Regions from separate parts of the Faecalibacterium sp. AF28-13AC genome, predicted to be linked through region 2. Evidence: a T-box and tRNA genes for the amino acid it is inferred to sense, from the RefSeq annotation. Region 2 holds a T-box; the other holds one or more tRNA genes.
What was found. The T-box of region 2 lies ahead of metG (methionine--tRNA ligase). A T-box ahead of a tRNA ligase gene usually reads a tRNA of that ligase, here a tRNA-Met.

Region 1 (8,118 bases), on a different contig from region 2:
TGCGGGAGGGGCGTCTGACCCTGCGGCGGCAGCGGGGCATCTATCTGCACAGCATCTGCGTCTTCCATCCGGACATCTGTCTGACGGCCCGGCAGTCGCCCTGGGCCGTCAATGCAGACCGCACCGATCTGACCGTCGCCTTCCCCGGTTTTGTCCGGCTGACGGTGCGCAGCATCCCGTGGCGGGACGCACAGAAATGTTTTGAATTTTTGGAAAGAAGTCGAATCTTATGATAAAAACGATCCTTTTTGATCTGGACGGCACCCTTCTGAACACCATCGACGACCTGGCCGATGCAGGCAACTGGGTCTGCGCTCAGCACGGCTGGCCCACCTTTACGGTGGAGCAGTTCAAGCACATGGTCGGCAACGGCATCCCGAAGCTGGTGGAGCGCTTTTCGCCCGCCGATGCCCGGTCGCCCGAACGGCTGGCCGCAACGCTGGCCGAGTTCACGGCCCGGTACGATGCCCACAAGGAAGACAAGACGGCTCCCTATCCCGGCATCCCGGAGCTGCTGGACGCCCTGAAGGCCGAAGGCATCCAGACCGCCGTCTTTTCCAACAAGGCAGACCCGCTCTGCGGGAAGATCATCGCACACTACTTCGGCACCGGTCGGTTCGAGCTTGTCCGGGGCAACCGCCCGAACGTGCCCACCAAGCCTGACCCCACCGGCGTCTATGCCCTGATGCAGGACCTCGGTGCAGAAGCTGCCAGCACCCTTTTCGTGGGCGACAGCGATGTGGATATCCTGACCGGCCACAACGCCGGTCTGCCCGCTATGGGCGCGCTCTGGGGCTTCCGGGGCGAAGCAGAGCTTACCGCAGCCGGAGCCGATGCGCTGGCCGCCGTGCCGATGGACATTCTGGAATTTGCCCGGAGAGGGTGATCTTTGTTTTCATAAAGTTTACGGGCAGTTCATTGCATTCCGGGGCCTTCTTTCTTATAATTTGATTCAAATTTGAATCACACCGGAATCATCTGGAGGTATCCCCCTATGGCAGCTGAAAAGAAAGCATCCCCCAACGTCGAGAGCCGCCTGCGCCACAACATCCTGAAAATGCCGCAGGAGGTCTATCAGGCCAGCGGCATCGTCATCAACGGGCGGCGGCTGAAGAGCTTCGTCTTCACCACCGACCTCGCCATCATCCGCAACTGCGATGCCGACGCCGTCTTCGCCGTCTATCCGTTCACGCCTCAGCAGGCCATCAGTGACGCTATCATCAAGGCCTCTTACATCCCGGTGTTCTGCGGCGTGGGCGGCGGCACCACCCACGGTGTGCGCACCCTGAATCTGGCCCGCGACGTCGAGAGCCAGGGTGCCATGGGCGTCGTGCTCAACTCCCCCATTTCCGACCTGAATCTGCTGGCCGTCTCGCGGGTGGTGGACATCCCGGTCATCATCACCGTGACCAAGGCGGACACCGACATCCGTGCCCGCCTCGAATCCGGCGCATCCATCCTGAATGTGGCTTGCAGCACCGACACGCCCCGCATCGTGAAGAAGATCCGCGATGCGTTCCCGGATGTCCCCATCATCGCCAGCGGCGGCAAGACCGGCGAGAGCATCTCGGCCACCATCGCCGCCGGTGCCAACGCCATCACCTACACTCCGCCGTCCCCGGCCATCCTGTTCAAAGAGATGATGGAAAAGTACCGGGAGTGACGGCACGGAAAACGCCCCATGTTCGAGCGGCTGCGGCAGTGCAGCCGCTCGTTTTTTCGGGCTGTACCGGAGATCTGAAAAAAATTTGATTTTTTTAGAAATAATTGTTGACAAACAGGCGAGTTCTGGATATAATAATAAAGCACCGTTCAAGTGCGCAAACAAAATATGGCGGCATAGCTCAGTTGGCTAGAGCATTCGGTTCATACCCGAAGTGTCACCGGTTCAAATCCAGTTGCCGCTACCAAGTTACAGAGTTTCGCTAAGATAAGGGGGACGGTCGTCCGCAATAGTGGATGATGAATGTCGGAGGTTTTAGCGAAGCTCTGTATTTATAAGGCCCGTTGGTCAAGCGGTTAAGACACGGCCCTTTCACGGCTGTAACATGGGTTCGATTCCCGTACGGGTCATAAAAGCGTTCAAGCAAAGGCTTGAACGCTTTTATTTTTTGCCCGCATGGGAATCGAACAGGGCGGCGGTGCGAAGCACCGTAAGCTATGGGCTGTTGCTTAGCCCGCGGGTCCCAGCGTACCAGGAATGTCTACGAGGCGAGACTGCCGTGAAGAAATCGTCCCCGTCCCCCATCAACAGCAAACACCCCGCTCGATCGTCTGCGTCAGCAAACGGTAAAGCGGGGTGTTTTCAACATCTTATTGCATTGTTGTGGAAAGCCGTGTGGTCAACTCTCAGCCCTTCTTGTGGGTCGGGACCATGACCTCCAGGCCGCCCATGTAGGGCTGCAGGACCTTGGGGATGGTGACCGAGCCGTCGGCCTGCAGGTGGTTCTCCAAGAAGGCGATCAGCATACGCGGAGGTGCCACGCAGGTGTTGTTCAGAGTGTGGGCCAGATAGGTCTTGCCGTCCTTACCCTTGACGCGGATGTGCAGGCGGCGGGCCTGTGCATCGCCCAGGTTGGAGCAGGAGCAGACCTCGAAGTACTTCTGCTGGCGGGGGCTCCAGGCCTCGATGTCGCAGCTCTTGACCTTCAGGTCTGCCAGGTCGCCGGAGCAGCAGTTCAGCTGACGGACGGGGATCTCCATGTTGCGGAACAGCTCCACAGAGTTCTTCCACAGCTTCTCATACCAGTCGGCGCTCTCTTCGGGGCGGCAGACGACGATCATCTCCTGCTTCTCGAACTGGTGGATGCGGTAGATGCCGCGCTCCTCAATGCCGTGGGCGCCCTTCTCCTTGCGGAAGCAGGGGCTGTAGGAGGTCAGGGTCAGGGGCAGCGTTGCCTCGTCGAGAGTCTGGTCGATGAAGCGGCCGATCATGGTGTGCTCGCTGGTGCCGATCAGGTACAGGTCCTCACCCTCGATCTTGTACATCATGGCGTCCATCTCCGGGAAGGACATCACGCCCTGCACCACGTTGCCGTGCATCATGAAGGGCGGGATGACATAGGTGAAGCCCTTGTCGATCATGAAGTCACGCGCATAGGCCAGAACGGCCTCGTGCAGGCGGGCGATGTTGCCCAGCAGATAGTAGAAGCCATTGCCGGCCACGCGGCCTGCAGCGTCCATATCAATGCCGTCGAAGCTCTCCATGATCTCAGTATGGTACGGGATGGGGAAATCGGGCACGACGGGCTCACCGAAGCGCTGTGCCTCGACGTTGTAGGTGTCATCGGGGCCGATGGGCACACTGGGGTCGATCATCTGGGGGATGGAGTACATGATCTCCTGGATGCGGGCTGCGAGCGTTGCCTCCTCGGCTTCCAACTCTGCCATCTTGTCTGCGTCGGCCTTGACGGCGGCGTTGTTGGCATCGATCTGCTTTTGCAGCTCAGCCTTCTGTGCCTCGTCGGTGCACTTCTTCAGCTGGCCGAACAGCGGGCCGTTGGCCTTGCTCAGCTTGTTGCGGGCAGCCTTGAGGGATTCGACCTCCTTCAGGCACTCACGGTACTTGGCGTCCTTCTCAACGACCTCGTCCACGAGGGGGAGCTTGGCGTCCTGGAACTTCTTCTTGATGTTTTCCTTGACCGCGTCCGGGTTTTCACGGACAAATTTGATATCAAGCATGATTTACTCTCCTTACTCTATTTCATTCGCGCGGGGGCGCATCGTCCCCGTGCCGTTCAAAGGCGGGAGCCCGCCCTCAATCGCATGATTGTTGATACTGGCCCAGCAGATTTGCAAAGGCCCGGAGCTGTTCGTCCGAATAGAAATGCACCGTCAGCCTGCCCTTACCGCCATGGTATGCGACATTGACTTCGCTGCCCAGCACCTCTTTCAGACTCTCCTCCACCTCCACCGGCAACGTGTCGATGGGGGCCGGTTCGGCGGGGCCTTTGGCGGGCCGTGCCAGCTTTTTGCAGAGCACTTCGGCCTGCCGGACGTTCAGTTCATGGTCGGCGATCATCTGCGCGGCCTGCTCCTGCAGCTCCGGCGTAGGCAGGCCCAGGATGACCTTGGCGTGGCCGGTGTTGAGGAAGCCGCTCTTGAGCAGCTCCAGCACGTTTTCCGGCAGGTTCAGCAGGCGCAGGCTGTTGGCCAGCGCACTGCGGCTCTTGCCCAGCTTCCGGGCGGCCTGCTCCTGGGTCAGGTCGCAGCGAGTCATCAGCTCACGGATGCCCATGGCCTCTTCCACCGGGTCCAGGTCTTCGCGCTGCAGGTTTTCCACCAGCGCGATCTCCATGGCCTGCTCGTCGGTGACGTCCTTCACGACGACCGGCGCTTCGGTCAGGCCCGCCATCCGGCAGGCCCGCCAGCGGCGCTCGCCTGCCACGATGAGGTAGCCGCCGGATACCTTGGGCCGCACCGCGATGGGCTGGATGAGGCCATGCTCGGCGATGCTGGAGGCCAGCTCGGCCAGTGTCTCGTCATCAAAGGTCTTGCGGGGCTGGTCGGGGTCAGGCTCGATCTCCCGCAGCGGCAGGGTCTCGATCTTTGCATTGTCGGGCTCAAAGCTGGGTGAAACGTCCTCGAACAGACTTTCCAGCCCTCGGCCGAGGCCCCCTCTTTTCTTTGCCATCTCCTTATACTTCCCCCTGCTTTACTTCTTCCAGCGCGTTTTTCGGTTCGGCGGGTGCACTGCTGCCCTTGCCGCGCCGTTTGACAGGCTCGTGCGGGCGGTTGTTCTTCACGAACTCAATGGCGAGGTCCATGTATGCCTCGCTGCCCTTGCCCTTCGGCTCGTAGAAATTGATGGGCTGGCCGTAGCTGGGTGCCTCCGAAATGCGGATGGTGCGCGGGATGGTGGTCTTGTAGACCTTGGCCCCGAAGTACTTTTTGACCTGCTCCACGACCTGCATGGTCAGGTTCAGGCGGCCGGAGAACATCGTGAAGACCACGCCCTCAATGTCCAGATAGGGGTTGTACTTCTTGCGAATGGTCTTCAGGGTGCTGATGAGCTCAGACAGACCTTCCAGCGCATAATACTCGCACTGGATCGGGATCAGCACACTGTCGCAGGCGCACAGACCGTTCAGCGTCAGCAGGTCCAGGCTGGGCGGGCAGTCGATGAAGATGAAGTCATAGTCCTTCTGCACCTCGGCCAGCGCCTTGCGCAGGCGGCTCTCGCGGCCGGGCAGGTCGATCATTTCCAGGCTCGCGCCCGCCAGCCGGGTGTTGGAGCCGATGACGTCGGTGCGGAACTCGGTGTTCCGGATGGCCTGCCGGGCGCTCGCCTCGCCGATGAGCATCTCATACGTTCCCAGCTCGACGCTCCGCTTGGGGATGCCGTAGCCGGTGGTGGTGTTGCCCTGCGGGTCCAGATCCACGATGAGCACCTTTTTGCCCAGCGCCGCAACACAGGACGACAGATTGACGGCCGTGGTCGTTTTGCCCACGCCGCCTTTTTGGTTTGCAACTGCAACTATTTTTGCCACGCGCGTTTTCTTCCTCTCAGGAAAACTTTTTGTTCCACATGGAACATTCGAGGTCGGGCCGCCGTTTTCCCGTCTGCGGGCCCCTTTATTCTTTAGTATAGCACATCAGCGCGGCTTTTTGAACCCGATTCTTTATAATTTTACGCGAAAACGGCCCCGCATTCGCAGATTTTGCTTCCTCCGTTCGATTTTTTCAAATTCTTTCGCTTCCCGGCACGTTTTTGCTGTTGTTTTTTCGGCTCCGGATGTTCCACATGGAACATTCCCTTCCCTATTTCTGGGCCGCAGCAGTTGGGATGCGGACGGTGTACTCAATGTAGCCGTCCCGCTCCTCACGGTGGGCGGTGGCGGGCACACCGTTGTCGGTCATCAGACGGATGGCGTGGTCGATGGTGTTCACAAAGATGCGCACATCCTTGACCATCGAGATGCGGTGCTTGCCCTGCGACGTCTCGTTCAGCAGCTGGTCGATGTAAAGGTCGGTCGCGCGGGCGTTCATCTTCCGCTTGGCGATCATGATGAGAGCTTCGCTGCGACGGTTCTCCGGCAGGCGGAGGACGGCCCGCGCGTGGCGCTCGGTCAGGCCGTTGTCCAGAATGAACTGCCGCTGATCCCCTGTCAGCTGCAAAAGGCGGAGCTTGTTGGCCAGAGTCGGCTGTGCCATCCCCAGCCGTTTGGCTGCTTCGGCCTGCGTGCAGTCCCACAAAACCATCACATCCCGCAGGCCCTGCGCCTGCTCAAATGGGTTCAGGTCTGCCCGCTGCAAATTTTCGAGCAGGCCAAGCGCGGCGGTGCGCTGGTCGGTGAAATTGCAGACGATGGATGGGATGGTCCCCATCTTCGCCAGCTTGCAGGCGCGGAGCCGCCGCTCCCCCGCAATCAGTTCATAGCCGCTGTCGGTCTTCCGCACCGTGATGGGCTGCAACAGACCGTTTTCCCGGATGCTCTGGGCCAGCCCCGCAAGCTCCTGCTCATCGAAGGTCGTGCGCGCCTGATACGGCGAGGGATGGATGTCTTCCACCGGGAGCTGCACGATCTTTCCAGCGGATCTTCTACGTTCAAACATAAGAATGCCCCTTTCATCAAAGTATGCGCTTGTTTTCAACAATTTCTCAGGAAAAGGTGGAAAACAAGCCTCGTTCCATCCCCAGTGTACCAGAAAACAAAACACCCTGCCAGAAGTTTCGTTCGGCAGGGTGCTTCAATTTTATTTCGATATTTCGTTATTTCAGCGGCGATTTTGCGATTTTTCCACCATTTCTGGGGTACGCTGTCGGAGTTTGCGAAATCTTTTTGCAGAGGATGAGGGTGCGGGTGTCGCCGCCGGGCAGATGCAGAGTGCGGGTCTCCTGATACGCGCCGCCCAGCTTCCGGATGGCGCCGCGGGCTGCCGCGAGTTCCTCCTCACCGGAAGCGCCCTTCATTGCCAGAAAACTGCCGCCGACCTTGACCAGCGGCAGGCAGTATTCGGCCAGCATCGGCAAAGCCGCCACCGCGCGGGCCGAAGCGAGGTCGAACTGTTCCCGCCAGCTCTTGCGGGCTGCTTCCTCAGCGCGTTCCTTGGCGAACTCCACCCCGGTCAGGCCCAGCTGGCCGCAGGCATATTTCAAAAACTCCACCCGCTTGCCGGTCGGCTCCATCAGGGTCAGTTCCAGTTCCGGTTTGTAGATCTTGGTCACGATGCCGGGGAAGCCTGCCCCTGCGCCGACGTCCACCATCTTCCCTGCCACTTCCGGCTGCGCGGCAAAGAGCAGGCTATCGAGAAAGTGCTTGTCCTCGATGCCCTCTGGGTCGGTGATAGCGGTCAGGTTGACCTTCTGGTTATACTCCACCAGGATCTCTGCAAAGGCGTCCAGCTGGTCGAGCTGGGTCCCGGTCAGCGCAATGTTCCATGTGGAACACTTTTCTTCCAGTCTGTTTTTGTCGATCATCGTTTGTTCCTTTTCGTTTCAGGTGTTTCGCGTGTTCGGACGGGTCATTCCCCGGTGAGCTTTACGTAGGTCGGTGCGCCAATACTCCATGCCCAGTTTGTCCAGCAGGTCGTAGGTGCGCACCTCTTTTTTTCCTTTTTAGAAGAGGCCTTGGCATTCTCTCTCAATCTTTCCGGGGGCCTGCGGCCAGCGCGATGCTGAGCTGCGCCACATCCGAGGGCGACACGCCGGGGATGCGCCCCGCCTGCCCCAGATTCTTCGGGCGGATGCGCGCCAGCTTCTCGCGGGCTTCCAGCGTCAGGCCGGTCAGGGCCTCATAGGCGAAACCCTCCGGGATGAGCGTCTTTTCATGGCGGGCCACGTCGCGGATCATCCGATCCTGCCGGGCAATGTAGCCCGCATACTTGATCTCCGTCTCCAGCCGCTCGGCCAGCATGGGAGTGATCTCCTCCCCCCAGCCAATGACGCCCGCGAGGAGCGGATAGGAGATCTCCGGGCGGCGCAGCAGCTCTTCGGCGATGCCGCCCTCCGCTGCCGGGGCCAGACCCGCCGCTTCCATCGCGGCCCGCAAATCGGCGGTGCGCAGATGCGTCTCGTGCAGGCGGCGGCGCTCTGCGTCCAGAATGGCCTGTGTGTGCTGGTATCTGGCCCAGCGGTCATCCTGCACCAGCCCATAGTCCCGGCCGATGGGGGTCAGG
Region 2 (8,118 bases):
TACCTCCGCGCTGGCACGGCCCCCCACGCCATCTTCTCCCGCATCTCCCGGAAGGATAAGGCCCTGTTCCGCGAAAAGCTGGCTCTGCTGGATATGGGGCTGGAAGATCGGATGAAGCAGCCGGTGGGCCTGCTCTCCGGCGGACAGCGTCAGGCGCTGACGCTGCTGATGGCGACCCTTGTTACCCCGAAGCTGCTCCTGCTCGACGAGCACACCGCCGCGCTGGACCCCGCCACCGCCGAAAAGGTGCTGGAACTGACCCAGAGCATTGTAGCGGAAAAGAAGATCACCTGCCTGATGGTCACCCACAACATGCACCAGGCACTGGAGCTGGGCAACCGCACCCTGATGATGGATGCGGGCCGCGTCGTCTTCGACGTCAAGGGCGAGGAGCGCAGCCGGATGACTGTGGACGACCTGCTCGAAAAGTTCCGTGAAAACGCGGGCAAGGCCCTCGACAACGACCGCATCCTGCTCAGCAAGGTGGAAGCAGACAACTGAAAAGAAACTCAAAATGCCTTGTCTGGACCCGAAACCGTGTCAGACAGGGTATTTTTGATACAACAAGGAGAAAACGAGATGAAAATAACGATCCGTACCCCGCAAATGCAGGATTATGACCGATTTTCTGCGATTATGGATCAGGTGCAGCAGATGCATGTCGAGTGGCGGCCGGATGTCTACAAACCGGCGAGTCCGTTGATTACAAAAGGGGTGTTTGCTGAGCTCCTGAAAGGGGACAGCTGGTATATTGCTGAGACGGACGGCATCGTTGTTGGTGTTCTGGAAGTCTTCAAGCGCCATGTGGAAGGCCCGGCGCAGGTAACAAAGGATGTTTTGTTTGTCAGTACCATGGCGGTGGAGGAAGCGTACAGGGGCAAAGGCATCGGCCACCAGTTCTTTGAAAAAGTGAAGCAGCTCAAGGCGGAAAAGGGATGTGACACCATCGAGCTGCAGGTGAACGCCAGAAATAAAAAGGCGTATGAGATGTACCGGAACTACGGCTTTACGGAAAAGTCCATCAATATGGAACTGAAATAAGCAACAAAAAGAGCAGAGCGTTCCAGCCAGCTGGCTGGAACGCTCTGCTCTTTTTAATGCAATATACTGAAAACTCAGAACTTACTTCACATACTCAACGGTGTACTCGAAGCCATACTCTTCCTGCAGCTTCTTGACGGCAGGCTCGCAGTCCTCGATGAAGCTGGGTGCATAGACGGAAGCACCGTTGTGGTCCTTCTTGTAGTCCTCGACGATCTGCTGCAGCTTTGCCCAGCCCTCGTTGGCCTTGGCCTGATCGACGGTGTCGGGGAAGTTGATGATGAATTCGCGGTGCTGCGGAATACGAGCTTTCATAAGTGATATCTCCTTATAACAGTTTGGATTTTCAAAGTTGATCTATACAGAAGCTGATGTAAACTTCAGCTTTTGCAGGTGAAATGATGGGAGTGCAACCTCTCAGGCGCTTCGCGCCAGCTCCCCTAAATGGGGGAGCCACTGGCGAGTCGGTAGCGGTCGTACTGGACGAGCGAAGTTTTTCGCTTCCGGGAACGACCAGGCTCCGCTGTCGAGATTCATAACAGTAATACAAATGCCGCTGCCAATGAGGACAGGGCCCGGTGCTTTGCGCCCAATTGGGCCCAAGCGAACAGCAGAACTTACCCGGCCTGCCAATGGCTCCCCTACCAGGGGAGCTGGCATCGCGAAGCGATGACTGAGAGGTTATACGGCGTTAAACTTTACAACTGGTAGACCCGCCTTGCATTCTCAGCGGTCTGCCGGAACACTTCCTCAGTGGAAACGCCCTTGACCTGTGCGATGTATTCGCCCACATAGCGGATGAGCGAGCTGTCGCAGCGGGTGCCGCGCACAGGCTCCGGGGCCATGTAGGGGCAGTCCGTTTCCAGAACGAGCTGTTCCAGCGGCAGGGCCGCGATGGCTTTGGCGGCCCGTTTGGCCCCCTTGAAGGTGCAGGCCCCGCCGAAGCCGAAATAGAGCCCCTGCTTTGCCAGCCAGAGCGCATCGTCGGCACTGCCGGAATAGCAGTGCACGATGCCCTTGGGCTGGTAGCGTTTCAGCAGGGCGTAGACGTCGGCGTGGGCGTTGCGGTCGTGCACGATGATGGGCTTGTCCAGCTCCAGCGCCAGCCGGATCTCGGCCTCAAACAGGGCCAGCTGGGCGTCCTTTGGCACCGGCCAGTGATAGTCCAGCCCGCATTCGCCCACGGCCACCACCTTCGGGTCGTCGTAGTAAGGGGCCAGCACCCGCATCTCTGCGGCCCAGTCGCCGCCGTAGACCGACACCGTGGGGGCCGGGCCGTCCGCGCCGCAGTCCTCCGGGGCCAGCAGGCTTTCCGGATGGATGCCGATGGCGGCCACGACCCACGGATACCGGTGGGCCAGCTCCAGCACACGGGGGGCATCCCCGGAGTGGGTGGCCTGCTCGCAGACGCCGACCACGCCCTTTGCGGGCAGGCTGTCCAGCAGGGCGAAGCGGTCGACATCGAAGGCATGGGCGCTGTAATGGGCGTGGGTGTCAAAGATGGGGCCGGTCATAGCTTCTCCTTCTGGGCAGGGGCCTTGTTTACCAGCCAGATGCCCACGCACACGAACAGCAGCGCCGCCAGATACTGCCAGCGGAACAGCGGTTCGCCGTTGAGCACCGCACTGAGCAGCACATTGACCACCGGATTGACGAAACCAAAGATCGCGATGCGGCTGACCGGGTTGTTTTTCATCAGCAGCGCCCACAGGATATAGCCTGCGCCGCAGATGAAGGCAAGATACAGCATGACCAGCACCGCCAGCGCACCTTGTACATGCAGCCGACCGCCCATAACGATGCCCAGCACAAACAGCGCCAGACCGCCCACAAACAGGTTCAGAAAGCAGACGGCAAAGCTATCAGCCTTTTTGGTGACCGACTTGTTCCACGGGCCGGACAGGGTAAAGATGACGGTGGCTGCAATCATGCAGAACACGCCCCAGCCGCTGCCGCTGCCATGGTTGCCGATGGTGCCGATGAGCACACCTGCAAAGCCGATGGCGCAGCCCAGGGTCTTGGCGGGGGTCATGCGGTCCGCATTGCCGTAAATAAAGTGGGCAAAGATGACTCCTAAAAAACTCTGGGTGCTGTTCAGGATGCCGCCAAAGGCACCAGTGAGCATAGCCACGGCGATGTAGTAGAATGCATACTGCGCGGTGGTCTGCCACAGACCCAGCGCACAACACTCTGCCGCCACCTTGCCCCGGGGGAAATGCGGCGCATGTCCCTGCAGCAGGATGCTGCCCAGCAGCACCAGCACACTGCCCAGCATGAACCGCACTCCCGCAAAGCAGAAGATGGAAGCCGTGTTAGCGGGGTCGATGGAGAACAGCCGGTAGCCCAGTTTTATGAACGGAAAGGCTGAGCCCCACAGGATATTGCAGAGAATCGCCAGCAGCACAGCGCACACGGGTGTGCCAAAGATCTTATCCAGCTTTGTGGCGCGGACAGCAGAATTGATAGACATGATCTTCCTTTCTTAGTGGATGCGGCTGCCCACGGGGACATCGTCGCCGTAGAAGGCGATGGAGCAGCCGCCGTCAGCGGTGTCGGCAGCAAAGATCATGCCCTCGCTGACATACTTGCCCTTCATCATCGGGCGGGGGGCCAGATTGGCTACGATGCCGATCTTCTTGCCGATGAGGTCTTCCGGCTTGAACCACTTGGCAATGCCGGACAGGATGCAGCGCTCGCGCTCGCCGTCGAAGACGGTCAGATGGAGCAGCTTCTTGCTCTCCTTCAGGTTCTCGCAGGCACGGACTTCGGCCACGCGCAGCTCCACCTTGCAGAAGTCATCGAATGCGATCTCCGGCTCGTGGGTGAAGTCCACGCCGCTCTCCTCCGCAGCAGCGGGGGCGTTCTTGGCAGCTTCGGCCTCGGCTTTGGCCTTGTTGGCAGCCTCGGCAGCGGCCTTGCGCTTCTCGTCCTCTTCCTTCAGGTGGGCGATCTCCTTGGCCACGTCGATGCGGGGGAAGAGCGCGTCGCCCTTGTGGACGGTGTAGGTCTCCTGTGCGCCGTAGACGGTCTTGCTCAGGTCGAGCGCAGAAGCGTCCAGACCCAGCTGGTCCATCATCTTGGGGGCGGTGGAGGGCAGGTAAGCGTTCAGCAGGATGCCGGTCACGCGCAGTGCCTCGCACAGGTGATAGAGCACGCTCTCCAGGCGCTCCTTGTTGGCCTCGTCCTTGGCCAATGCCCAGGGTGCGGTCTCGTCGATGTACTTGTTGGCGCGCTGGATGACGGCGAAGATCTCCATCAGCGCCTGCGGGATAGTCAGGTTGTCCATGTCGGCGGTGACTTTGGCGGTCAGGCCGTTGATCAGGCCTTCCAGCTCCGCGTCGATGGCCTCGGTGCCCGCCGCATTGCGGACGGTGCCGCCGAAATACTTTTCGCACATGGCGACGGTGCGGCTGAGCAGGTTGCCCAGGTCGTTTGCCAAGTCGCTGTTGATGCGGTTGATGAGGGCCTCGTTGGTGAACATGCCGTCGTTGCCGAACGGGATCTCACGCAGCAGGAAGTAGCGGATGGCGTCCACGCCGTAGCGGTCGCAGAGGATGACGGGGTCCACGACATTGCCCACCGACTTGGACATCTTGCCGCCGTTCATCAGCAGCCAGCCGTGGCCGAAGACGCGCTTGGGCAGCGGCAGATCCAGAGCCATCAGCATGGCGGGCCACAGGATGGTGTGGAAGCGCAGGATCTCCTTGCCGACCATGTGCAGGTCAGCCGGCCAGAACTTGTCGTAATCGTGGTAGGTCTCGTTGCCGTAGCCCAGCGCGGAGATATAGTTGCTCAGTGCATCGACCCAGACGTACATGGTGTGCTTGGGGTCGAAGGGGACCGGGATGCCCCACTTGACGGAGGTGCGGGAGACGCAGGTATCCTGCAGGCCCTGCTTAATGAAGGCAATCATCTCGTTCTTGCGGCTCTCCGGCTGGATGAACTGGGGGTTCTCCTCGTAGAGCTTCAGCAGGCGGTCGGCGTACTTGCTGGTCTTGAAGAAATAGGCTTCCTCGTGGGCATCGTAGACCTCACGGCCGCAGTCGGGGCACTTGCCGTCCACGAGCTGGCTGTCGGTCCAGAAGCTCTCGCAGGGCTTGCAGTAGTGGCCGATGTACTCGCCCTTGTAGATGTCGCCCTGCTCATACAGTTTGGTGAAGATCTTCTGGCAGGACTCCATGTGGTAGTCGTCGGTGGTGCGGATGAAGCGGTCGTAGCTGACATCCAGCAGCTTCCACAGGTCTTTGACGGTGGCGACGATCTTGTCAACGTACTCCTTGGGGGTCACGCCGGCATCGGCGGCCTTATCCTGGATCTTCTGGCCGTGCTCGTCGGTGCCGGTCAGGAACATGACGTCATAGCCCTGCATCCGCTTGAAGCGCGCCAGCGCATCGCAGGCTACGGTGGTGTAGCTGTGGCCGATGTGCAGCTTATCGCTGGGGTAGTAGATGGGGGTGGTGATGTAAAATGTCTTGTGCTCACTCATGGGGATATGCTCTTCCTTTCTATCGTGGCTGTGTCACAAAAAAGCTCCCGCCCTGCCGGATGTGCCGGACAAGGACGGGAGCTGAACTTCCGTGGTACCACCTTGCTTCGCCGCGCTCTTGCGAGCGGGGCCTTGTGGGCTGGTGCCTGACCAGCCCACGCGCAGTAACGGGCGCACCCGTCGCAGGCTCAATCTTCACCTGCGCGGCTCGGAGGCCATCTTCTGCCCAGTGCTGCCTGCCCGCTTCCATCCTTCGGGCTTTCTGTCAGGTGCCTGCTGTGCATACTCTTCTCGTCAAAGCCAGTTTGTGTGTGTCAAAGGGGCAGAATAACCCCTTCTTACCATATAATACGCAAAAACGGTGGGTTTGTCAATGAGAAACGCTCAAATCATCCGCGCGGCGAACAGGCTCTGATCCATGCGCTGGAAGAAAACGTAGTGGTAATGCGTGCCGGTATAGTCGGCGGGGCAGGCGGGAACGGCGGAACGATCCCATGACAGGCCGGTGGATGCGGCATAACTGTTATCCGACAGCAGGAAGAATGCCTCGAAGCCGGAAGAGTCATCGCCCTGCACATCCAGAATGTACCACTGGCCGTCGATCTTTACGGTGTTCCACTGGTGGCTTGGATTGGAAGCCGCCGCGTCCGCATGAACGTAGCAGCATTCCACTCCGATGGAGTCGCAGAGAGCTTTCATGGCGCGGGCATAGCCGGAACACTGCGCCTGCCGGTAGACCAGCGCACCCCACGCCGTGTTGGCACGGTTCTTCGACCAGTCGGGGGCATAGGAGCAGAACTGGATGAGGTAGTCCCGCGCAGCCATGACCTTATCAACGTCGCTCATGGAAGAAAGCGGCAGGCTGGAAGCAAAGCGGCTGACGACACCGGCCACCTGATCAAGTTCAGTCTGGTTCAGCTTGGGGCCGTAGACCGTTCCCGGTGTATAGTTCCCGGCAGGGTAACCGTTGTCCATCTGGGCCTGTACCGTGGCGCTGGCCGCATTCATAAAAGCGATGTCCTCGGTGAGGATGTTGTTGATCTCGGTCAGCGTTCCGGCATCCAGCGTGGCAAGATTCCCCTTTGCGGAGCCGGTGGCGTAGAGGTTATCCAACACAAGGTCAACACCGTCATAGTAGGCGCGGACAGAATCTGAAACATTCTGTGTACCCAGCATGACCAGATAGGACTCGTGCAGGTCGGCGAAGTTGTTGTAAGCGTCGATCAGTGTCCGGTAGCTGGCCAGGACCGTATCGCCGGTGACACCAGCGGCCTGAACCGAAAGCGGACAAAGACAAAGGAGCATTGCAAGGAAAAGGGCTGTAACATTCCGAAGTGCTTTATTCATGATGCCATCCTCATTTCGTGCTATGGCCGCATCTCCGGGAGGATGCAGCTGGTGTAAGCATGTTAGACCTCGTAATCCAGGCAGACGCGGTTTTTATAGTAGGGGCGCACTTTGCTGTTGGCGACGGCGACATGGGCCGGATGGGTGGAGTAGCCCTTGAGCGCCTCGGCGGTCTCGAAGGTGGTGTCCAGCATCAGGTCGGCGTTGGAAGAGGGGAGCGCGTCGATGTTGACGCGGATGTCCACCAGACCGGGGATCTGACCGGCCAGTCCTTCCAGGCCCTCTTTGATGCCTGCCTTGACGGCGGCTTTTTCGGTGTCGGAAAGCTCATCCTTGAGCTGCCACAGAATCACATGTTTGACCATAAGAAAAATCCTCCTGCGTTTTTTCTCCATTGTAGCAGAGAATGGCAGAAGGAGCAAGAAAAATTTTGGAATGGAACCAGGCCGGAACGATTCAATCGGCGCTATGGTTCCAACTCTCATAGGCAACGAGATAAAGAAGATCGCCCCCGATGGCGACACCGAAGAGGATGCGGTAGACCAGCGATGTGACAGGTGTGAAGGCCAGGATCAGAAAGGCGAGAGCATTGAGCATGTAGAATACGCCGTTCTTTTTCTGCCAGAACGCGCGGTACTCAGGGTCGCGGACGTACTGGTTGAAGGGGAGTTTGATGAGTGGGTCCTTGCCCTGAAAATCCCGGATGCCGGAGATGAACCAGATCACGGCCAGCGCAATGTTGAACAGGGTGGAAGACGAGAAGAACGAATCCATACGATATACCTCCATCTTTTTCCACAAGTATAACATAGGGGGGTGAAAAAGCAAGGACGGGATTCAACCCGGAACGGAACATTCTGCCCGGAAAATGTGCGAAGGAACAAATAAAAAACCAGCCGGACGAGGCGGTTGCAAGCCCTCGTCCGGCTGGATACTTACTTCTTCGGAGTCATAAGCCTCTTCTCCTTGGATTTCCTCATTTTCGGAGTAAACGCTTCATAGGGTGACTCTCCTTAGAAACGATCAGAAACTGGGAATCTGGTTCAAGGGGAACTACTCGTTACTCGTGTGCATTGGACTGACCCTTCTCTTAACTGTTGGATTGCGGTAGTGAGATCATGAAGATGAATTTCATATTACCACATTCTTTCGAGTTAGATTTGCCGGGGATTCCATTGCTTAGTACATTGGAGTTGCTCCTTTTTGGTCATTCAAATATTCTCGTCCGCGCAAAAGCTTTCATC

Region 1: it encodes a tRNA-Met, which carries the amino acid that the T-box ahead of metG (methionine--tRNA ligase) is inferred to sense. The anticodon was not compared.

Annotation. Positions count from the first base shown of each region.
Region 1 covers NZ_QUFG01000010.1:33,815-41,932, forward strand. Annotated here, with positions in the region: gene DWY95_RS13410 (PH domain-containing protein) at 1-233, shown strand, start outside; gene DWY95_RS13415 (HAD family hydrolase) at 230-886, shown strand; gene DWY95_RS13420 (hydrolase) at 995-1,663, shown strand; tRNA gene DWY95_RS13425 (tRNA-Met) at 1,834-1,910, shown strand; tRNA gene DWY95_RS13430 (tRNA-Glu) at 2,002-2,073, shown strand; gene serS (serine--tRNA ligase) at 2,350-3,681, opposite strand; gene DWY95_RS13440 (ParB/RepB/Spo0J family partition protein) at 3,758-4,633, opposite strand; gene DWY95_RS13445 (ParA family protein) at 4,638-5,489, opposite strand; gene DWY95_RS13450 (ParB/RepB/Spo0J family partition protein) at 5,761-6,555, opposite strand; gene rsmG (16S rRNA (guanine(527)-N(7))-methyltransferase RsmG) at 6,713-7,420, opposite strand; gene mnmG (tRNA uridine-5-carboxymethylaminomethyl(34) synthesis enzyme MnmG) at 7,584-8,118, opposite strand, start outside.
Region 2 covers NZ_QUFG01000001.1:82,244-90,361, forward strand. Annotated here, with positions in the region: gene DWY95_RS00425 (ATP-binding cassette domain-containing protein) at 1-501, shown strand, start outside; gene DWY95_RS00430 (GNAT family N-acetyltransferase) at 580-1,041, shown strand; gene DWY95_RS00435 (methylenetetrahydrofolate dehydrogenase) at 1,123-1,356, opposite strand; gene DWY95_RS00440 (TatD family hydrolase) at 1,740-2,555, opposite strand; gene DWY95_RS00445 (DMT family transporter) at 2,552-3,511, opposite strand; gene metG (methionine--tRNA ligase) at 3,524-5,527, opposite strand; T-box leader at 5,595-5,834, opposite strand; gene DWY95_RS00455 (transglutaminase domain-containing protein) at 5,912-6,874, opposite strand; gene DWY95_RS00460 (Dabb family protein) at 6,937-7,239, opposite strand; gene DWY95_RS00465 (hypothetical protein) at 7,331-7,648, opposite strand.